DNA from 3 places in the Streptomyces sp. NPDC014727 genome. Region 1 is predicted to be linked to each of the others. Evidence: riboswitches for the same ligand, from Rfam matches in the RefSeq annotation. Region 1 holds a riboswitch; each other region holds the start of a gene.

Region 1 (5,953 bases):
CGTTGTTGTCTCATGACCGCAACGACCGACAGCCTCTCCGCCGACCGGTCCACGGACCTGCTCACCGGCGTGCTCCTCGGCAACGGCTTCCGCCGGGAGCACGCGTTCTGGCAGCGGCTGATCAGCACGGAACCGTTCCGCCGACCGGAGCGCCGCACCCCCGAGGAGCGCCTGCAACTCGCCTACGAGCGGCTCCGGATCCTCAACGACTGCCTGGACAGCGGCGCCAGGCTCGCCGCCGACCTGCGTGCACTCGCGGCCCTGCACGAATGGCTCGGCCCGGTCGACCCGGCACTGACCACGGTGGCGGGCATCCACTACAACCTCTTTCTCGGCAGCCTCCTGGACCACGACGGCGACGGACGGCGTGATCTGTCGGACTTTCTGCGGCTGCGGAGCGTCGGCACCTTTCTCTGTACAGAGGTGGCTCACGGCAACGACGCGGCTGCCGTCGAGACCACGGCCGCCTATGACCGCGAACGCGACGGGTTCGTTCTGCGCACGCCTCACGCGGGCGCCCAGAAGTTCATGCCCAACACCAGTCCGGCGGGCGGGCCCAAGACGGGGCTCGTGGCCGCGCGTCTGCTCGTCGACGGCACCGATCACGGGGTCTTCCTCTTCCTCGTGCCGCTCACCGACGCCGTCCGGGCGCTGCCCGGGGTGCGGGTCCGCAGGCTTCCCACGCGCACGGGGAGCCCGGTGGACCACTGCCTGACCTCCTTCGACGAGGTCTTCGTGGCGCGCGACGCGTTGCTCGGCGGGGACCATGGACGGATCGGTGACGACGGCGAGTTCAGCAGCGCCGTCGGCAACCGCAGGGGCCGCCTCCTCGCGTCGATCGGACGCGTCACCTCCGGCAAGATCTCGATGAGCGCCTGCGCGGTCGGTTCCGCCCGCGCGACGCTCGCGGTCGCCGTGCGCTACGGCGGCCACCGGTACATCACCGGGCCCCGCGGCTCCCGTCGGGTCCCGGTGATCGCCCACCGCAGCCACCACGGCCCGCTCTCCCGTGCCATGGCCACCGTCTTCGCGATGAGCCTGCTGCACCGCCGGGCGCTGGACCGCTGGGAGGCGTGGGTGGACGGACCGGGTCCGGACCGCGAGGAGGCGGAAAGACTGGTCGCCGTCGCCAAGGGGTGGATCACCTGGCAGGCCAGGTCCGTGATCGTCGAATGCCGCGAACGGTGCGGTGCGCAGGCGCTTCTGGAACACAACGGCATGAGCGAACTCATCACGGGGGTGGAAGGCGCCATCACGGCGGAGGGCGACAACCTGGCCATCCACGCGAAGGCGGCCGCGGAAATGCTCTTCGCCACCGAACCGGCCGGCCACGGTGCTCCCTCCGGCGGGGAATCCGGCGACCTCGACGATCCCCGGTTCCTCGGCGGGCTCCTGGCGGCCCTGGAGGGGATCTGGTTCGGCCGGGCCAGGGAGCGGATGAGCCGCGCACCGCACGGCGATCCGCTGGGACGGTGGAACGCCGCGTCCGGGCCGGCCCTGCGTGGCGTCGAGGCGCACGCCCACTGGCAGGCCGCCGAGGCGTACACGGACGCGGTGACCGGTCTTCGGGACGGTCCCGCCCGTGAGCGACTGGTCGACCTGCAGAGGCTGTTCGCACTCGACCGGATCTCCCGGAACAGCGGGGACCTGCTGGCCGCAGGGCATCTGACGGTTGATCAGGTCAATGATCTGCCGGACATCGTGGACCGACTGATCACCGCCGTCGCCGCTCATCTGCCCTCCCTCGTGGACTCCTTCGCGCTGCCGCCGGAACTGCTCGCCGACTGGCCCATCGCGGGGGCCGACTACATCGAGGCGTACGACGATCCGGAGGCCGGCTGGCAGCCGGACGGGGGCCGGGCGACGGTTCGGGGGGAACGGTGAGGACCGTGACAAGAACGGGAACAGCTGTGCGATCCCGCTCGGTGCGGGAGGCGGCCGGAGCCCTCGGTGTCCGCGCTGTGCTGCTGGTCTTCTGGGGTACGGCAGCCGTTCTGTCCCGGTGGTGCACGCGGCCGCGGCAGGGCGGTGGCGAATCGGTTCGGCACAAGGCGTAACTGGAGACACGTCACCCAGTTGATTCGGCGTCGGGACGGTGCCCCCGCCGTCACCGGCAGTCGTACCGAATGATGGAGAGGAAGCTCATGAGTGCCATTCATCCCAAGATCACCGAGGTTCTGACACACACCTTCAAAGTGCCCGCCGTGGAGATCCGTCCGGATTCCACGATGGACAGCCTGGAGATGGACTCCCTCGCCGTCGCCGAGTTCGCCGTGCTCATCAGGGAGACGCTGGGTGGCCAGGGAGACTTCGACAAGCTCCCCAAGGGCGCCACCCTGGCCGAGATCACGCGATTCATCGACGGGGCCGACGGCGGGTCGCCGGTGAGCGGTGCGGCACCGATGAGCAACGCCCGATGAACAGGCCCGTCATCGCCGTCACCGGCCTGGGCATGATCACCCCGGTCGGCAACGACACCGAATCCACCTGGAAGGGCGTGTGTGCCGGAATCTCGCCGGTGCGTACCGTTGCGGCACTCGAAGGCTGCGCGATCGATTTCGCCTGCACGGTCGACGGAATCGATCTGGACGCCGCGGTCGGTGGACGCACCTCGTTCCGGATGGGGAGGTACACCAAGTTCGCCGTTCTCGCCGCCCGGGAGGCGGTCGCCGACGCCGGGCTCGACCCGGCGGAGTGGGAGGGCGGCAGGGTCGCGGTGGTCGTCGGCACCAGCAGCGGGGGCTCCGCCTCACTGACCGAGCAGGCCGTCGTGCTCGACCGGCTCGGGCCCGACGCCACCTCGCCGTCGGGCATCCTGCTCACCATTCCGAACATGCCGGCGGCCGAGATCGCGATCCAGTTGCGGGCGACCGGTCCCAGCATGGCGCCGTGCACCGCCTGTTCGTCCGGCGTCACGGCCCTGTCCGTCGCCCGCGATCTGCTGGTCACCGGGCAGTGCGACATCGCGATCGCCGGAGCCACCGAGTCGATCGTCTATCCGGCCGCCATGGCCGGGTTCGCCCGATCCGGAGCCGGGGCCCGGCGGGACGGCGACGCGGCCGGGCTGTGCCGGCCCTTCGCCGCCGACCGGGCCGGGCTGGTCATGGGCGAGGGCGCCGCCGTCATGGTGCTGGAGCGGGCGGACGACGCCCGTGCCCGGGGCACGGTGCCGCGGGCGCTGGTCGCGGGCACCGGGGCCACCACCGACGCCCACCATCCCATCAGCCCGCATCCGTCCGGCGCGGTGGCCCGGACGGCGGTGGAGATCGCGCTGCGCGACGCCGGCTGGACGGCGGGAGACGTCGAGCACGTCAACGCACACGGCACGGCCACCCCGGTCAACGACGCCACCGAGGCCGCCCTCATCGCCCGGGTCTACCCGCACCGGCCGCCCGTCACCGCCCCGAAGGGCGTCCTGGGGCACTGCATGGGGGCGGCCGGAGCGATCGAGGCCGGACTGACCGTCCTGACGCTGCAACGCGGAATCGTGCCGCCGATCGCCAATCTGGACGCCCCGGCGCCCGAGTTCGACATCAACTGCGTCACCAAGTCTCCCCTGCGGCAGCCCATCCGGCGTGCCGTCAGCCACTCCTTCGGATTCGGCGGACACAACGCCGTGATCGCTCTTCAGGGCCCGTAGGCGCCAGGCAGGTGGTGCGACGGGAAACGGCCCGGCGTACCACCGGCCACACCGCCCGTGAGCTGCGCAGAGGCCCGTGATAGCTTGCCGGAGCCAGTCGAACTCCACGAAGGGGTCAGGGAATCCGGTGAGAATCCGGAACTGACGCGCAGCGGTGAGGGGGACGGGCGGGGCCACGGCCACTGGGAACACCCTCGGGTGTCCTGGGAAGGCGTCCCGTCCGCAGGAACCCGAGTCCGAAGACCTGCTGGCACCTGCGATCCGGTACCGGGCGCAGGACGCCGTACAACGGGCTCCGCGTATGGGCCCAGAGACGCAGAGGGACTCCGTGCCGTCCATATCCAGCCCTGTCCGCACCATGGCCGCTTTCTCGGCGGGACTCGTCCTGCTGACCGCCTGCGGGGGCGGAACAACCAATTCTGCCGCGAAGCCCGGCTCCACCGACGGATACCCGGTGACGCTGAGGAACTGCGGACGCACCGTCACCGTCGAATCCGCACCGCACCGCGCCGTGTCGGTCGACCAGGGATCGACGGAGATCCTGCTCTCCCTCGGCCTCGCCGACCGGCTGGCCGCCACCGCGACCTGGACCGACCCGGTGATGAAGGGGCTGGAGAAGGTCAATGCCGGCGTCCCGAGGATCGCGGACAACCGGCCGTCGTCGGAGAAGGTCCTCGACCAGGAACCCGACTTCATCAGCGCGTCGTTCGAGTCGACGCTCGCCAAGGGCGGTGTCGCCCCGCGCGAACAGTTCGAGGAACTCGGGGTCCCCACCTATGTCTCGCCCGCCGACTGCACCGGCAAGGACAACAGCGGCAGCGGGGACGGCGCCCGTACCGAGCCACTGGCCATGGACAGCGTCTACGACGAGGTGCGCGAACTGGCCCGGGTGTTCGGCGTGGCCGGCCGCGGCGACAAGCTCGTGGCGCAACTGCGGGCCCGGGTGAAGAAGGCGGCCGAGGGCGTCGACGCCTCCGACGCCACCATCCTCTACTGGTTCTCCGACTCCAAGGCCCCCTACCTGGCCGGCTGCTGCGGAGCACCCGGCATCATCACCAGGGAACTCGGCGCCAAGAACGTCTTCGACGACACCCACGACGAATGGCCCCAGATCAGCTGGGAGACCGTCGCCGACCGCGACCCCGACGTCCTCGTCATCGGCGACCTGACCCGTAAGGCACAGACCGCCGAGAGCGCCGCGAAGAAGATCGAATTCCTGGAGTCCAACCCCGTCACCAAGAACATGGACGCCGTCAGGCACCAGCGATACGTCCTGCTGAGCGGCCAGGCCATGAACCCGTCCATCCGGACGGTCGAGGGCGTGGAACGCGTCGCCGCCGGGCTGCGCGCCTTCGGACTCGCGGGATGACGGACACGGGACGCGCCGCGGCCCCGGACACGTCACGGACCTCCGCGGCAGGCGCGCGCGGCGCGACGGGGCCGCGGAAGCTGCGCGGCGGAGTCCTGTGGGGCTGCGGCATCGCGCTGCTCGTGCTGTCCGTCGCGATCGCCGTCACCATCGGCCCCGCCCGTATCTCCGTCGCCGACGTCTGGTCCACGACCGCCTCCCACCTCGGCTGGGGCCGGTCACGGCTCACGCCGATCCGGGACGGCATCGTCTGGAACCTGCGCATGCCGCGCACCCTGCTCGCCGCGGTGTGCGGCGCCGGGCTGGCTGTGTGCGGCACCGTCATGCAGTCCCTGCTCCGCAACCCGCTCGCCGACCCGTTCGTCCTCGGCGTCTCCTCCGGTGCGTCGACCGGCGCGGTCGTGGTCGTCGTCCTCGGCGTCGGCGGGGGAGCGGTGTCGATCTCGACCGGCGCGTTCATCGGCGCCCTGTGCTCGTTCGCCCTCGTCCTGCTGCTCAGCCACACCCTGGGCGGCACGACCGACCGGGTCGTCCTCTCCGGTGTCGCGGCCATGCAACTGTTCTCCGCGCTCACCTCCTTCGTCGTGATGACCTCCGCCGACGCCGAGCAGACCCGCGGGGTGCTGTTCTGGCTGCTGGGCTCGCTCGGCGGAGTCGGTTGGAGCGATGTGTGGATCTGCTCCGCCGTTCTCGTCGTGACGCTGCTGATCTGCCTGGGACACGCCCGCACACTCGACGCCTTCGCGTTCGGCCAGGACGCCGCTGCCTCGCTCGGCGTCCATGTCGCGCGCACCCGGATCGTGCTGCTGTGCACGACAGCGCTGCTGACCGCCGCGCTCGTCAGCTCGGCCGGAGCCATCGGCTTCGTCGGCCTGGTGCTGCCGCACGCCGCCCGTGCGCTCGCGGGTTCTGGTCACCGGCGACTGCTGCCGGTCACCGCCCTG
Region 2 (5,953 bases), on a different contig from region 1:
CGCGGTGCCCTCGTAGCGCACCGAGACGTGCTCGAACCGGATCACTGGCTCTCCTTGGAATGCGGCGCGCCCACCGGGGCCGGCACGGGCGCCACCACCGCGGGCAACAGCCCGATCAGCACCGCCGCCGCGGGCCACAGCGGAAGCACCGGCGCGGCCAGCGGTACGACGCCCGGCCGCAGTGCCTCCGCGTCGACACCGCCCGCCCAGACCATCGCCACGGCCACGGCGACCCCCGAACCCGCCACCAGCCAGGCCCGCCCACCCCACCGGTCGGGCCGGTAGCGGGTACGGACCGAGCGGGCCCCGCCGAGCCGCAGCCCGGCCATCGCGGCGACCAGCCCGGCGATCAGCAGCGGCAGTCCGTACACCGCGCCCTGCGCGGCCAGCAGCCCGTACGTGCCCGCGCACACCCCGAGCAGCCCGCCGAGCGTGAGGACGTTCGTGGTGTGCCGGACGGCGGGCGGAACCTGGGCCGTGCGCCCGTATCCGCGCGCGTCCATCGAGGCCGCCACCGCGACCGAGCGCTCCAACGCACCCTCCAGGACCGGCAGTCCGATCTGGAGGACCGCCTTGACGCCGCCGGTCGGACGGCCCCGCAGCCGCCGTGCGGTGCGCAGCCGCACCACATCGGCGACCATGTTCGGCGCGAACGTCATGGCGACGACGACGGCGACCCCCGCCTCGTACAGCGCACCCGGCAGCGACTTCAGCAGCCGGGCCGGGTTGGCGAGCGAGTTCGCCGCACCGAGACAGATCAGCAGGGTCGCCAGCTTCGCCCCGTCGTACAGCGCGAAGACCAACTGCTCGGCGGTGACCCGGCCACCGATCCTGACGCCCTTCGCCCAGTCGGGCAGCGGCACCTCGGGGAGCGTGAACACCGGATGCGTCCCGGGGATCGGTGAACCGAGAAGGACCGAGAAGACCAGCCGCACACCGACGACGAACAGCCCGATCCTGATGAACGCCCCGTACGAACGGGCCCACGGCGCGTCCGTACGGCGCGCCGCGACCACATAGCCCGCGACCCCCACCAGCAGCCCGAGCAGCAGTGGATTGGTGGTCCGGGACGCGGCGGTGGCGAGACCGAGCGCCCACAGCCACCAGGCCCCGGCGGGCAGGGCGTTGCTCCGGGTCGCCCCGGGGGCGCGCAGCGGCCGGCGCGGCCGGACGGTGCCGGTGGCGCCGGTCACCGCGCCGCTGGTCGGGGCGGTCATCCGCGGCGGCGGCGGGCCTGCACGACTGCGGCGATGCCGAGGAGGAGAACGGCGCCGACGCCGACGAGCACCCCGGCGGACGGCCCGCCGCCGGAGCCGCCCGAACCGGCGGAGGCGGCGGCGGGGACGGAGGCGCCCGGGGACACGGTCGCGGAAGGCGTGGCGTGCCCGTCGCCCGAGACCTGTTCGCCGCAGCCCGAGCCCGGATAGCCGGATATGGCACAGAGCAGCGCGTCGCTGCTGTAACGCAGCGGTTTGGCCACCGAGGCGAGTGCCTCGGCGGTGCTCGCGTCCGGGGTGACCCGCGCGCACGCGGTACGCGGCGCGGGCGGCGTCTCGCCGACCGGGGCGTCCGCCGCCGTGCCCGGGTCGATGACCAGCGCGACCCGCTTGGTGCCGTCCTGGGCCGGGGTGTCCGCGCAGATCTTCGCGAAGTCGGGGGAGCGGCGCGGCTTCGCCGAGTCCTGGGAGTCCTCGCTCACCGAGAACCGGAAGCCCTGCACCGTGCCGTCGTCCGGCCGGACCAGGGACGGGCCCTGGGTGGCGTACGTCCAGCCGGTGCTGGAGCTCTCCCAGAACGACCAGTACCGGTACCCGGCCGCCTGGGCCGTCCCCGCGCCGAGCACGGCCAGGACGGCAGCCAGGGCCACCAGCAGCGCGGTGGCCCTTCCCGCCCGCCTCACAGCTGCCGGTTCTTGCGCCGGCCGCTGATCAGGAAGGCCGCGGCCGCAGCGACGACGAGGCCGATGCCGATGAACCACCACACGCCGCCGATCACGTCGTCGCCGCTGTGCACCTGGTCCTTCTCCGTGGCCTCGTACCCGGTGTCGGCGGACGGGTCGGGCGTCGTGACGGCCGCGGGCGCGGGACCGGTCGCGTTCAGCCGGTCGACCAGGTTGACGCCGTTGAAGTCGCGGGCGTCGGAGCCGGTCGCGTGCGCGGCCAGGACCAGCTGGGCGTAGGCGGCGGGACCGTTCTGCTCGGCCCAGGGGCCCGAGTTCTTCTTCAGCCAGGCCACGGCCTTGGCGGCCTTGTCCTGGTGGCCCGCCGCGGACAGGGCGACGACCGCGTCCGCGGTGTTGCCGAAGTCGGGCTGCGGGGTGGTGTCGGAGGCGCCCGGCATCGGGGCCAGGTCGAGGTGGCCGCTCGTGGCGAGGGCGTTCGCGAGGTAGTGGGCGCCGTTCTGGGCGGCCTGCTCGGGCGTGAGACCGGACCCCGGGTGGCAGCTGGTCCCCTTGGTCGCGGCGTTGTTCCCGACGGCCAGGGCCTTGCCCATCGTGCCGAGCACGGCGGCGGCGGTGGCGTCCGCGTTGGCGGCGAGCTTGCCGGCCTTGTCGGGCTGGTAGGCGAAGGCGCCGCCGTCCTTGCCGCCGCACGGGATCGCGAGCGCGAGCAGCGGGGAGTAGGGGGTCTTGCCGTTCGGGGTGGTGATGTCCGCGAGCCGCTGGCCCTGCCGGGCGAGGGCGCCGATCACCAGCGAGGTGGAGTTGGCGTCGCTGGGCGCGCCGGCGGTGTAGCCCCAGCCGCCGTCCTCGTTCTGTACGGACTTCAGCCAGCGGACCGAGTTGTTCACGGTGTCCCGGTGCCCGCCCACCTCGACGAACGCCTGGACGGCGGCCGCGGTGGCATTGGTGTCCAGCACCGTCTTCCCGGTGCAGGGCCGGGAGACGTCGGGCCGGTACGCGGCGTAGGCGCCGTTGCCGCACTGCTGGGCGATCAGCCAGTCCACCGACTCCGTCGCGGGCGTGACGCCCTCCAGCCGCTGGGCGAGGAAGGCCAGCGACTGCCGCCAGACACCGTCGTAGGTCGGGTCCTTCGTGCCGTACAGCCCGGACGGCAGGGCAGCGGACGGCGAGGGGGAAGGGGACGGCGCCGCCACCGCGACCGGGGCAGCGGCCGCACAGAGCACGGTGGCGATGGCGGCGAGCGATGCCGCGCTGCGGCGTACGGTCATGGCGGGCGGGGCCTCTCCTGCGGGGAACCGGGCACAGGCACGCTCAGGCACCAGGCTCCGGCTCCGTATACCTCGACGGTGCCGACCACCGGGGTTCCGGAGGTCGCGAGCCGGTCACGACCGCGGACAGGGCATTCCGACTCACCGTCTGCGACGACGGTTCACGGCTGCGTGGTCAGCGCCGGATTCGCACCGGCTTCCCCCTGAACGGGCATGATGACGACCCGCACACTCTACCGGGCGGGGCCGGACGGGTTCCGGGGCCGTCCGGGGGCTCGTCCCCCACGGGACGGGCGACGGCTCCCCGCGGCCCCGGGGGCCCGACGGGCGACGGCTCCCCGCGGCCCCGGGGGCCCGACGGGCGACGGCTTCACCGCGCTCGCCGGAAGCCCGGCCCGTGCCGGTGCCCGGGGTGCCCGGGGTGCCCGGGAGAGGGTGAACGAGCTCCCTGCCCGACGGCCCGCCGCGCCCTTCACACCGCGATGTACGTCACCGGCTCGCTCCCCGCCACCGCCTCCGCGCGCCCCAGCCTGACCAGTCGCCGCAGATGCGCCTCGGCCTCCGAGACGGCGATGTTCCGTGAACCGTGCGAGATCTGCTCCCACGGCCGGTTCCACTCCATCCGCTCGGCCAGCTCCCACGGCGTGAGCGGGGTGGCCAGCAGCTTGAGCAGTCCGGTCAGCCGTTCCTCGTGATGGTCCAGGAGTTCCCGTACGCGCCGCGCGGCGTCCGTGAATGCGTACTGGTGGGCGGGCAGCACCTCCGCCACGCCGAGCCGGCCGATGTGCTCCAGCGAGCCGAGGTAGTCACCGATGGGGTCTCCCCCGGCGGAGGGGGCGGTGCCCGGCGCGGTGTCCGGGTCCTCGTACAGCCCGATGTGCGGGCTGATCCCCGGCAGCAGATGATCCCCCGAGAACAGCCGCCCCCGGCCCGGCAGATTCCCCGGATGCTCCTCCTCCAGATGCAGACAGACATGACCGGGCGTGTGCCCCGGAGTCCAGATCGCCCGCAGTCGGCGGCCCGCCAGGCCGAGGAGCTCACCCGGAACGATCTCCCGGTCCGGGAGCGCGGACCGCAGCCCCGGCAGTGTGCGCATCCGACCGCCCTCGACCGCGGCCCGCAGCGGCGCGAGATGCTCCTGGGGCGCACCGACCGCGGTGAGCTTCGTCAAGAGGTACGCCAGCCAGGTGCCGGGCCGGGCCTCCCGGGTGCGGCGCACGATCGCGGCGTCCGCCGCGTGCATGGCGATCCAGGCCCCGGAGGCCTCGCGCACCTGGCCGGAGAGGCCGTGGTGGTCGGGGTGGTGATGGGTGATGACCACACCGTGGATGTCGCCGATGCCCGTACCGATGGCGTCGAGCCCGGCGGTGAGGGTGTCCCACGCCTCCGGATCGTCCCAGCCCGTGTCGATCAGGACCGGCCCGCGATCGGTGTCGAGGACATGGACGAGGGTGTGGCCGAGCGGATTGTCCGGGATGGGGACCTTGATGCTGTGCACGCCCCCGCCATGGTCGGTCACCTGCGTCATGGGCTCCTCATCTCTCTTCGAGGCCTGAGGCACCGGACGTATGGCGTGCGGCGCACCGCGCCCACTGTAACGAGAACTTGTTTCAGTAGTAGCCCCGGTCGACCATCTGTCGGTACGTCCATCTGCCCGGCGTACCCCGGGAGTTCGGGGTGCACGGGATTGCGGGCGGCCGCCGACGGCTCGCGGGACGACCGCGCCGGTGGGTGTTGGGCGCGGGCCGCCCCGTGTTTCCGCCCGTGGCCCGCGCCCGTCGCGCGCCGCGCGGGCCACGGTTCACGCGTCGGCGCGGGGCGGTCCGTACGGTCGGAGCCCCGCGCCGGGCAGTGGGTCCGGGTCACCGGCCGGGCGGCCGGTGACCCGGATCACTCGTCGCTCATGCGGCGCCCTTGGCCGGACGGTGCCACACGAGTCGCGGGGTGCGCGCTCCGTCGCCGGTTCCCTCGGTCGGGGGGAGCAGGGTTAATCGGTCCCCCTCCACCCGCCACCGGCGCTCCTGCCTGGTGCCGACCCACGGGCGCAAGGACGCCACGTGCAGATGGTGGACGACCAGGTCGCCCGTCACCTCGTAGGTGCCCGCGTATCCCAGGTAAGGAGAAGTCCTGAACAGGGTCGCGGTGTCGACCGGTCCGGCCGTCCCCTCCTCCGGGGAGGACTCGGCCTCCGGGTTCAGCATGCTCACCGACATGTGGCCGTCGGCGGTATAGGTGATCAGTCCTGTCGGACTCTGCCCGAGGGGGTGTTCGAGCGTGTCGCCGGTGGCGCCCATGATGGCGACGGTGCTCAGCAACCAGGCGCCCACGAGGGGGTGTTCGGAGGTGACTGGCCCGGGGGTGGACGGGTGATCCGGTTCGGTGCGGGATGGGGCGTACACGTGTTTCCCTTCTGAGCTGGTGGAATTCGGAACTTCTGGAGCGGGTGCGTGGGGGACGGGGTCGTTCTCGTCCCTACCCGTGCGGCACACCGGGGAAGCGAGTCGTGTGCCGCGAAAGCCCGGGTGGCGCGACGACGGCCGTCCGGCCGCGCGCGTTGTCGAAGCCGTGGACTCCTGGAACTGGAACTGGTATCAGTTCTGACACGGAGTCAGGTAACGTGCCGGGTCGCGGGAGGCAGCAGCCATGACCGAGCTTGTCGAACACGGAAAACTGTTCATCGGCGGGGAGTTGGTCGATCCGCTGGGCCGGGATGTCATCGAGGTCGTATCGCCCCACACCGAACAGGTCATCGGCCGGGTGCCGCACGCCTGCGAGGGGGATG
Region 3 (5,953 bases), on a different contig from region 1:
CCAGGTTGAGGTTGTGCGTACGTCGCTGGTCCTCGCCCGTGTTGTCGCGCAGCTCCAGGAACTCCTCGATGTCCGCGTGCCAGGTCTCCAGGTAGACGGCGGCGGCGCCCTTGCGGCGGCCGCCCTGGTTGACCGCGGCGACGGAGGCGTCGAGCGTCTTCAGGAACGGCACGATGCCGTTGGAGTGCCCGTTGGTGCCTCGGATCAGCGAACCGCGGGCGCGGATACGGGAGTACGAGAGCCCGATGCCGCCCGCGTGCTTCGAGAGCCGCGCCACCTGGTGGTAGCGGTCGTAGATCGAGTCGAGCTCGTCGAGCGGGGAGTCCAACAGATAGCAGGAGGACATCTGCGGGTGCCGCGTACCGGAGTTGAACAGGGTCGGCGAGGAGGGCAGATAGTCGAGCCGGCTCATCAGCCCGTACAGCGCGGCCACTTCGTCCAGGGCGCGCTGCGAATCGTCCTCGGCGAGACCGGACGCGACCCGCAGCATGAAGTGCTGGGGCGTCTCGATGACCTGGCGGGTGTGCGGGTGGCGCAGCAGATAGCGGCTGTGCAGGGTCCGCAGCCCGAAGTAACCGAACCGGTCGTCGGCGGCGTCGGCGAGCGAGCGTTCCACCAGCGCGTCGAGGGCGTCCGCGTGCAGCGCGACGAACTCGGCGGTACGGTCCGCGATCAGGCCCTCGCGGTGCCCGACGGCGACGGAGGCGGAGAAGGTGACCGCGCCCTGGCCGATCGCCTCGTCCGCGATGGTGCGGGTCAGGAGCCTGGCGGCGAGCCGGGAGTAGGCGGGGTCCTCGGAGATCAGCCCCGCGGCGGCCTCGGTGGCCAGCGAGCGCAGCTCGGCCTCGTCCGACCGGGCGCTGCGGCCGCGCAGCGCGGCGGCGGCGACACGACCGGGGTCGGTGTCGGGCAGATCGACGGTGAGGTCGGTCAGGGTCCGCAGCAGTGCGGTCCCCGGTCCGTCGTGTGCGGTCCCCTCGGACTCGGCCGCTTCGGACACGGCGACTGAAGCCGGATCGGCTGGCGCGATGGTCACGTGGTGCTCTCCCTCGCTCGGCTCGGGGCCGGCGGGGAACGGGGCAGCCGGGCAGAGGCGGGCCCCAGCGGGGCAGCACTCCGTACGGCGTCCACCGGCCCATCCGCGAGGCCCGGACGTCTGGCATCCGGTTCGGTCGAGCCGGATGCGCTGTCGGCAGGTCCTCGGACTTACTCGGGGGTGCGCAAAAGCGCACCGAACACACCGTTGCGGGACAGTTCCGGATTCGCACCGGATTCCCCTGCGGCGACAGCGAGCATGAGCATACATGTGGGGGCCGCCCGATGAGGCAGCCCCCACATGTTGTGTCGTGCAACGTGGGCCGGGCCCGTAGAACGAGCTGTACGGCCCTGTTCGGAGCCCGGGGCACCCGATCACGCGGACGGCCCGCCGAGCCCCGCAGGAGGGGGCTCGGCGGGCCGCCGGCCGGTGTCGGAGCGCTCGTCAGTGGCCGCCACCCGGAGCTCCGGCCGTGGCCGGCGGGAGCTCCACCTGGACGCCCTTGTCGCCCGCGTCGGCCGTGTAGTCGGCCGGCGAGGTCTCGTCGATTCCGGCGGGCGCCTTCACGGCGTTCAGGACGAAGGTGAGCACCACCGTCACCACGACGTTCAGCACGAACGCCGTGAGACCGATGTAGCCGATCTCGCCGATGCCCGGGATCTCCTTGGACGAACCGCCGAAGTGCGCCTGGGTCGGGCTGGCGACCCCGTACGCGGCCACCGTGCCGTACACCATGCCCACCGCCCAGCCCGCGAGCAGTGCCCAGCGGTGGAACCAGCGGGTGAACAGGCCGCCGACCAGGGCCGGCATCGTCTGGAGGATCCAGATCCCGCCGAGCAGCTGGAAGTTGATCGCCACCGTCTTGTCCATGGTGAGGACGAAGGCGAGCGCACCGACCTTCACCAGCAGGGACACCAGCTTGGAGACCTTGGTCTCCTGCTCCGGGGTCGCGTCCGGCTTCAGGAAGTCCTTGTAGATGTTGCGGGTGAACAGGTTCGCGGCGGCGATCGACATGATCGCGGCGGGCACCAGCGCGCCGATGCCGATGGCGGCGAACGCGACCCCCGCGAACCAGTCGGGGAACATGTTCTCGAACAGCTGAGGGATGGCCAACTGCCCGTTGTCCACCTTGATCCCGGCGGCGATCGCCATGAAGCCGAGCAGCGCGAGCAGGCCCAGCATCAGCGAGTACAGCGGCAGGATCGTGGTGTTGCGCCGGATCACGTTGCGGCTGCGGCTGGAGAGCGTCGCCGTGATCGAGTGCGGATACATGAAGAGCGCGAGCGCCGAGCCCAACGCCAGGGTGGCGTAACCCCATTGGCCCGCCTCGCCGGGTGCGAGCGCCCCGCGCGGCTTGCCGGTCGCCGGGTTGGTCTGCGAGAACGCCTCGCCCGCCTTGGCGAAGATCTCGTCGAAGCCGCCGAGCTTGATCGGGATGTAGATGATCGCCACCGCGATGACGAGGTAGATCAACCCGTCCTTGACGAACGCGATCAGCGCGGGTGCCCGCAGCCCGGACGAGTAGGTGTACGCGGCGAGCACCGCGAACGCGATCAGCAGCGGCAGGTCCTTGATGAACCAGTGGGTGTTCTCGCCGCCGCCGACACCCATCACGTCCAGCACCGCCTGGATGCCGACGAGCTGGAGCGCGATGTACGGCATCGTGGCGAGGATGCCGGTGACGGCGACCGCCAGCGAGAGGCCCTTCGAGCCGAAGCGTCCGCGGACGAAGTCCGAGGTGGTGACGTACCCGTGCTTGTGCGAGACGGACCACAGCCGCGGCAGGAAGGTGAAGATCAGCGGGTACACGAGGATGGTGTACGGCACGGCGAAGAAGCCGGCCGCGCCCGCCGCGTAGATCGCCGCGGGCACGGCGACGAAGGTGTACGCGGTGTACAGGTCGCCGCCGAGCAGGAACCAGGTGACCCAGGTGCCGAACGACCGTCCGCCCAGGCCCCATTCGTCGAGGCTGGCCTCGTTCTCGGCCTTGCGCCAGCGCGCCGCCAGGAAGCCCATGACCGTGACGGCCAGGAAGAAGAAGATGAAGACGCCGAGAGCGACGCCGTTCACGCCGTCCTTCATGCCGACGCACCCCCCTTGCGGGCGCGCTGGTCACGCTGCCACAGCTTGTACGCGACCATCGTGAGCGCGGTGGAGATCAGCACCCAGAGCATCTGGTACCAGTAGAAGAACGGGATGCCGATGAAGGTGGGGTCCACCTTCGCGTACGAACTCACCCAGAGCATCGCCACGAACGGCGCGACGAGGCAGAGGGCGATGACCACCCGAACGGGCGTGATGGTGGGCGGTTTTCCTTCAGGGTCTGCTGCCATGCGGTGACTCCGTCCCCTCGCTGATCACCTGGTGTAATGCGCAGGAAATCTAGGGGAGGATTCCGGTCACCGTCACCCCCTGTCCGCATTGCGGTCCGACAACGGTCCCGTGAACGGGATCTCATGTTCGGAATGTTGCCGAACGTGCGAGAGTCGGCCTGTGCGGAGGCAGACGAACGGCCCCCGTGGAGCGATGCGTTCCACGGAGGCCGTCGACGGTCATGTGCGGGGACGCAAGGGCCGGAACCGGTCGGCCGCCGCACCCGGGGTCAGTCCGTCGGCCGCTTCAGGCGCGCCACGAACTTGTACCGGTCGCCGCGGTAGACCGAGCGCACCCACTCCACCGGCTCGCCCCGCCCATCCAGCGAGTGCCGGGACAGCATCAGCATCGGCAGGCCCACATCCGTACCGAGCAGTCCGGCCTCGCGCGGGGTGGCGAGCGAGGTCTCGATGGTCTCCTCGGCCTCGGCCAGCCGGACGTCGTACACCTCGGCCAGCGCGGTGTAGAGCGAGGTGTACTTCACCAGCGAACGGCGCAGCGCGGGAAAGCGTTTGGCCGAGAGATGCGTGGTCTCGATCGCCATCGGCTCCCCGCTGGCGAGCCGCAGCCGCTCGATCCGCAGCACGCGGCCACCGGCCGTGATGTCGAGCAGCCCGGCGAGTGTGTCGTCGGCCGTGACATAGCCGATGTCCAGCAACTGGGACGTCGGTTCCAACCCCTGGGCACGCATGTCCTCGGTGTACGAGGTGAGTTGCAGGGCTTGCGAGACCTTCGGCTTGGCGACGAAGGTGCCCTTGCCCTGGATGCGCTCCAGCCGGCCCTCGACGACCAGCTCCTGGAGCGCCTGGCGCACGGTGGTGCGCGAGGTGTCGAACTCGGCGGCCAGGGTCCGTTCCGGTGGCACAGGTGTGCCCGGCGGCATGGTGTCCGTCATGTCGAGGAGATGTCGCTTCAGCCGGTAGTACTTCGGGATGCGTGCCGTCCGTGTGGCCGCGCCCGTCTCGTTCTCCGTACTGCCCCCGTCGGCACCCATGGCCCGCCTTCCCGACTGCTGCGTTGCTGCCGTCACCGGCTCCTCCGTCTGTCGCGGCTCACATGGTGGCACGGTCCGGTCACGGCTCGTCGCCCTCCCTTAGGTGTCGGTCCTATAACGGACGCGAGTGCACTTCTTATACACCCTTGACACCCCAAAAGGTCTAGGCCAAGCTCCCGGTACTGGTCTAAACCATTAAAGACCAGGTCCAGCCCCAGCAGTACTCGTCGAATGTCTTCGCGGTGGGCGGGGTTGCAGTTTCCCTGAGGAGGGTTTGGCGTGAAGCGCAAGCTCATCGCGGCGATCGGCGTCGCAGGCATGTTGGTTTCGATCGCGGCATGTGGTTCGGACGACGACAAGGCCTCGTCGAAGGACCCGAAGGACCGCAAGGAATCGCTCACCGTCTGGCTCATGTCGGACGCGCAGAGCACCTGGCCCGAACTGGTCAAGGACGTCAACAGCCAGTTCAAGGCGAAGTACCCCAACGTCAAGGTCAACGTTCAGTACCAGACCTGGGCGGACAAGGCCAAGAAGCTCGACGCCGCCCTGGCCGGTGACAAGTTCCCGGACGTGGTGGAGCTCGGTAACACCGAGACCATGACGTACATCCTCAACGGGGCACTCGGCGAGATCGACCCGAAGAAGTACGAGAACTCGGACACCTGGATCAAGGGTCTGAAGGACACCTGCTCCTTCGAGGGCAAGCAGTACTGCGTGCCTTACTACGCGGGCGCCCGTGTCGCTATTTACAACAAGGACATGTTCAAGGCTGGTACCGGCAAGGACACCCTGCCCGCCACGCAGGACGAGCTGTTCACCGCGCTGGGCAAGATCGGCGACAAGTACGGCAAGGACAAGGCGTTCTCGCCGCTGTACCTGCCGGGTCGTTACTGGTACGCCGCGATGTCCTACGTCGCTGCCGAGGGCGGCCAGATCGCCAAGTACGACGAGGGCAAGAAGGAGTGGAAGTCCACCCTCTCCACCCCCGAGGCCCAGAAGGGCATCACGGACTTCGTCGAGCTGGTCAAGAAGTACAACCACGGGGACAAGACGAAGGACGAGGCGGACCACGCCAACGTCATGGCCAACGAGAAGACCGCGCTTCTCTACGGCAACGGCTGGGAAGCGGGCAGCGTCGTCGACTCCAAGGCGAACGGCAACCCGAAGCTGGAAGGCAAGATCGCCACGGCGGGTATGCCCGGCCCGAACGGCAAGGCCCTCCCCTCGTTCATCGGCGGTTCCGACCTCGCCACCATCTCCAAGTCGAAGGTCCAGGACCTCGGCGAGGAGTGGATCTCGATGTTCACCAGTGGTAAGTCCGAGGAAGTCCTCGCCTCCAAGAACATCCTTCCGAACAACACCAAGCAGCTTGAGCCGCTGAAGGCCAAGCCGGAGACCGCGGCCATCGCCAACGCCGTGCCGGACGCCTGGTTCACGCCGATCGCCCCGGGCTGGACGGCGATCGAGAAGAAGGAAACGCTCGAGATCATGCTGCTCGACATCATCAAGGGCAAGTCGGTCGCGGACGCCACCAAGGCGGCCGACGCGGA

Evidence for each region. Region 1 has a riboswitch for cobalamin ahead of ACF1B9_RS07125 (ABC transporter substrate-binding protein). Riboswitches for the same ligand answer to the same signal wherever they lie in the genome.
Region 2: another riboswitch for cobalamin. It lies ahead of ACF1B9_RS00685 (prenyltransferase/squalene oxidase repeat-containing protein); the one in region 1 lies ahead of ACF1B9_RS07125 (ABC transporter substrate-binding protein).
Region 3: another riboswitch for cobalamin. It lies ahead of ACF1B9_RS33075 (ribonucleoside-diphosphate reductase subunit alpha); the one in region 1 lies ahead of ACF1B9_RS07125 (ABC transporter substrate-binding protein).

Annotation. Positions count from the first base shown of each region.
Region 1 covers NZ_JBIBYR010000003.1:234,915-240,867, reverse strand. Annotated here, with positions in the region: gene ACF1B9_RS07140 (acyl-CoA dehydrogenase) at 13-1,884, shown strand; gene ACF1B9_RS07135 (acyl carrier protein) at 2,145-2,420, shown strand; gene ACF1B9_RS07130 (beta-ketoacyl-[acyl-carrier-protein] synthase family protein) at 2,417-3,640, shown strand; cobalamin riboswitch at 3,718-3,907, shown strand; gene ACF1B9_RS07125 (ABC transporter substrate-binding protein) at 3,999-5,009, shown strand; gene ACF1B9_RS07120 (FecCD family ABC transporter permease) at 5,006-5,953, shown strand, end outside.
Region 2 covers NZ_JBIBYR010000001.1:140,958-146,910, forward strand. Annotated here, with positions in the region: gene ACF1B9_RS00670 (ABC transporter ATP-binding protein) at 1-45, opposite strand, end outside; gene ACF1B9_RS00675 (energy-coupling factor transporter transmembrane component T) at 42-1,217, opposite strand; gene ACF1B9_RS00680 (SCO2322 family protein) at 1,214-1,900, opposite strand; gene ACF1B9_RS00685 (prenyltransferase/squalene oxidase repeat-containing protein) at 1,897-3,171, opposite strand; cobalamin riboswitch at 3,279-3,414, opposite strand; gene ACF1B9_RS00690 (MBL fold metallo-hydrolase) at 3,644-4,699, opposite strand; gene ACF1B9_RS00695 (lipocalin-like domain-containing protein) at 5,073-5,570, opposite strand; gene ACF1B9_RS00700 (aldehyde dehydrogenase) at 5,815-5,953, shown strand, end outside.
Region 3 covers NZ_JBIBYR010000033.1:71,572-77,524, forward strand. Annotated here, with positions in the region: gene ACF1B9_RS33075 (ribonucleoside-diphosphate reductase subunit alpha) at 1-1,036, opposite strand, end outside; cobalamin riboswitch at 1,174-1,309, opposite strand; gene mctP (monocarboxylate uptake permease MctP) at 1,481-3,118, opposite strand; gene ACF1B9_RS33085 (DUF3311 domain-containing protein) at 3,115-3,369, opposite strand; gene ACF1B9_RS33090 (GntR family transcriptional regulator) at 3,639-4,403, opposite strand; gene ACF1B9_RS33095 (sugar ABC transporter substrate-binding protein) at 4,683-5,953, shown strand, end outside.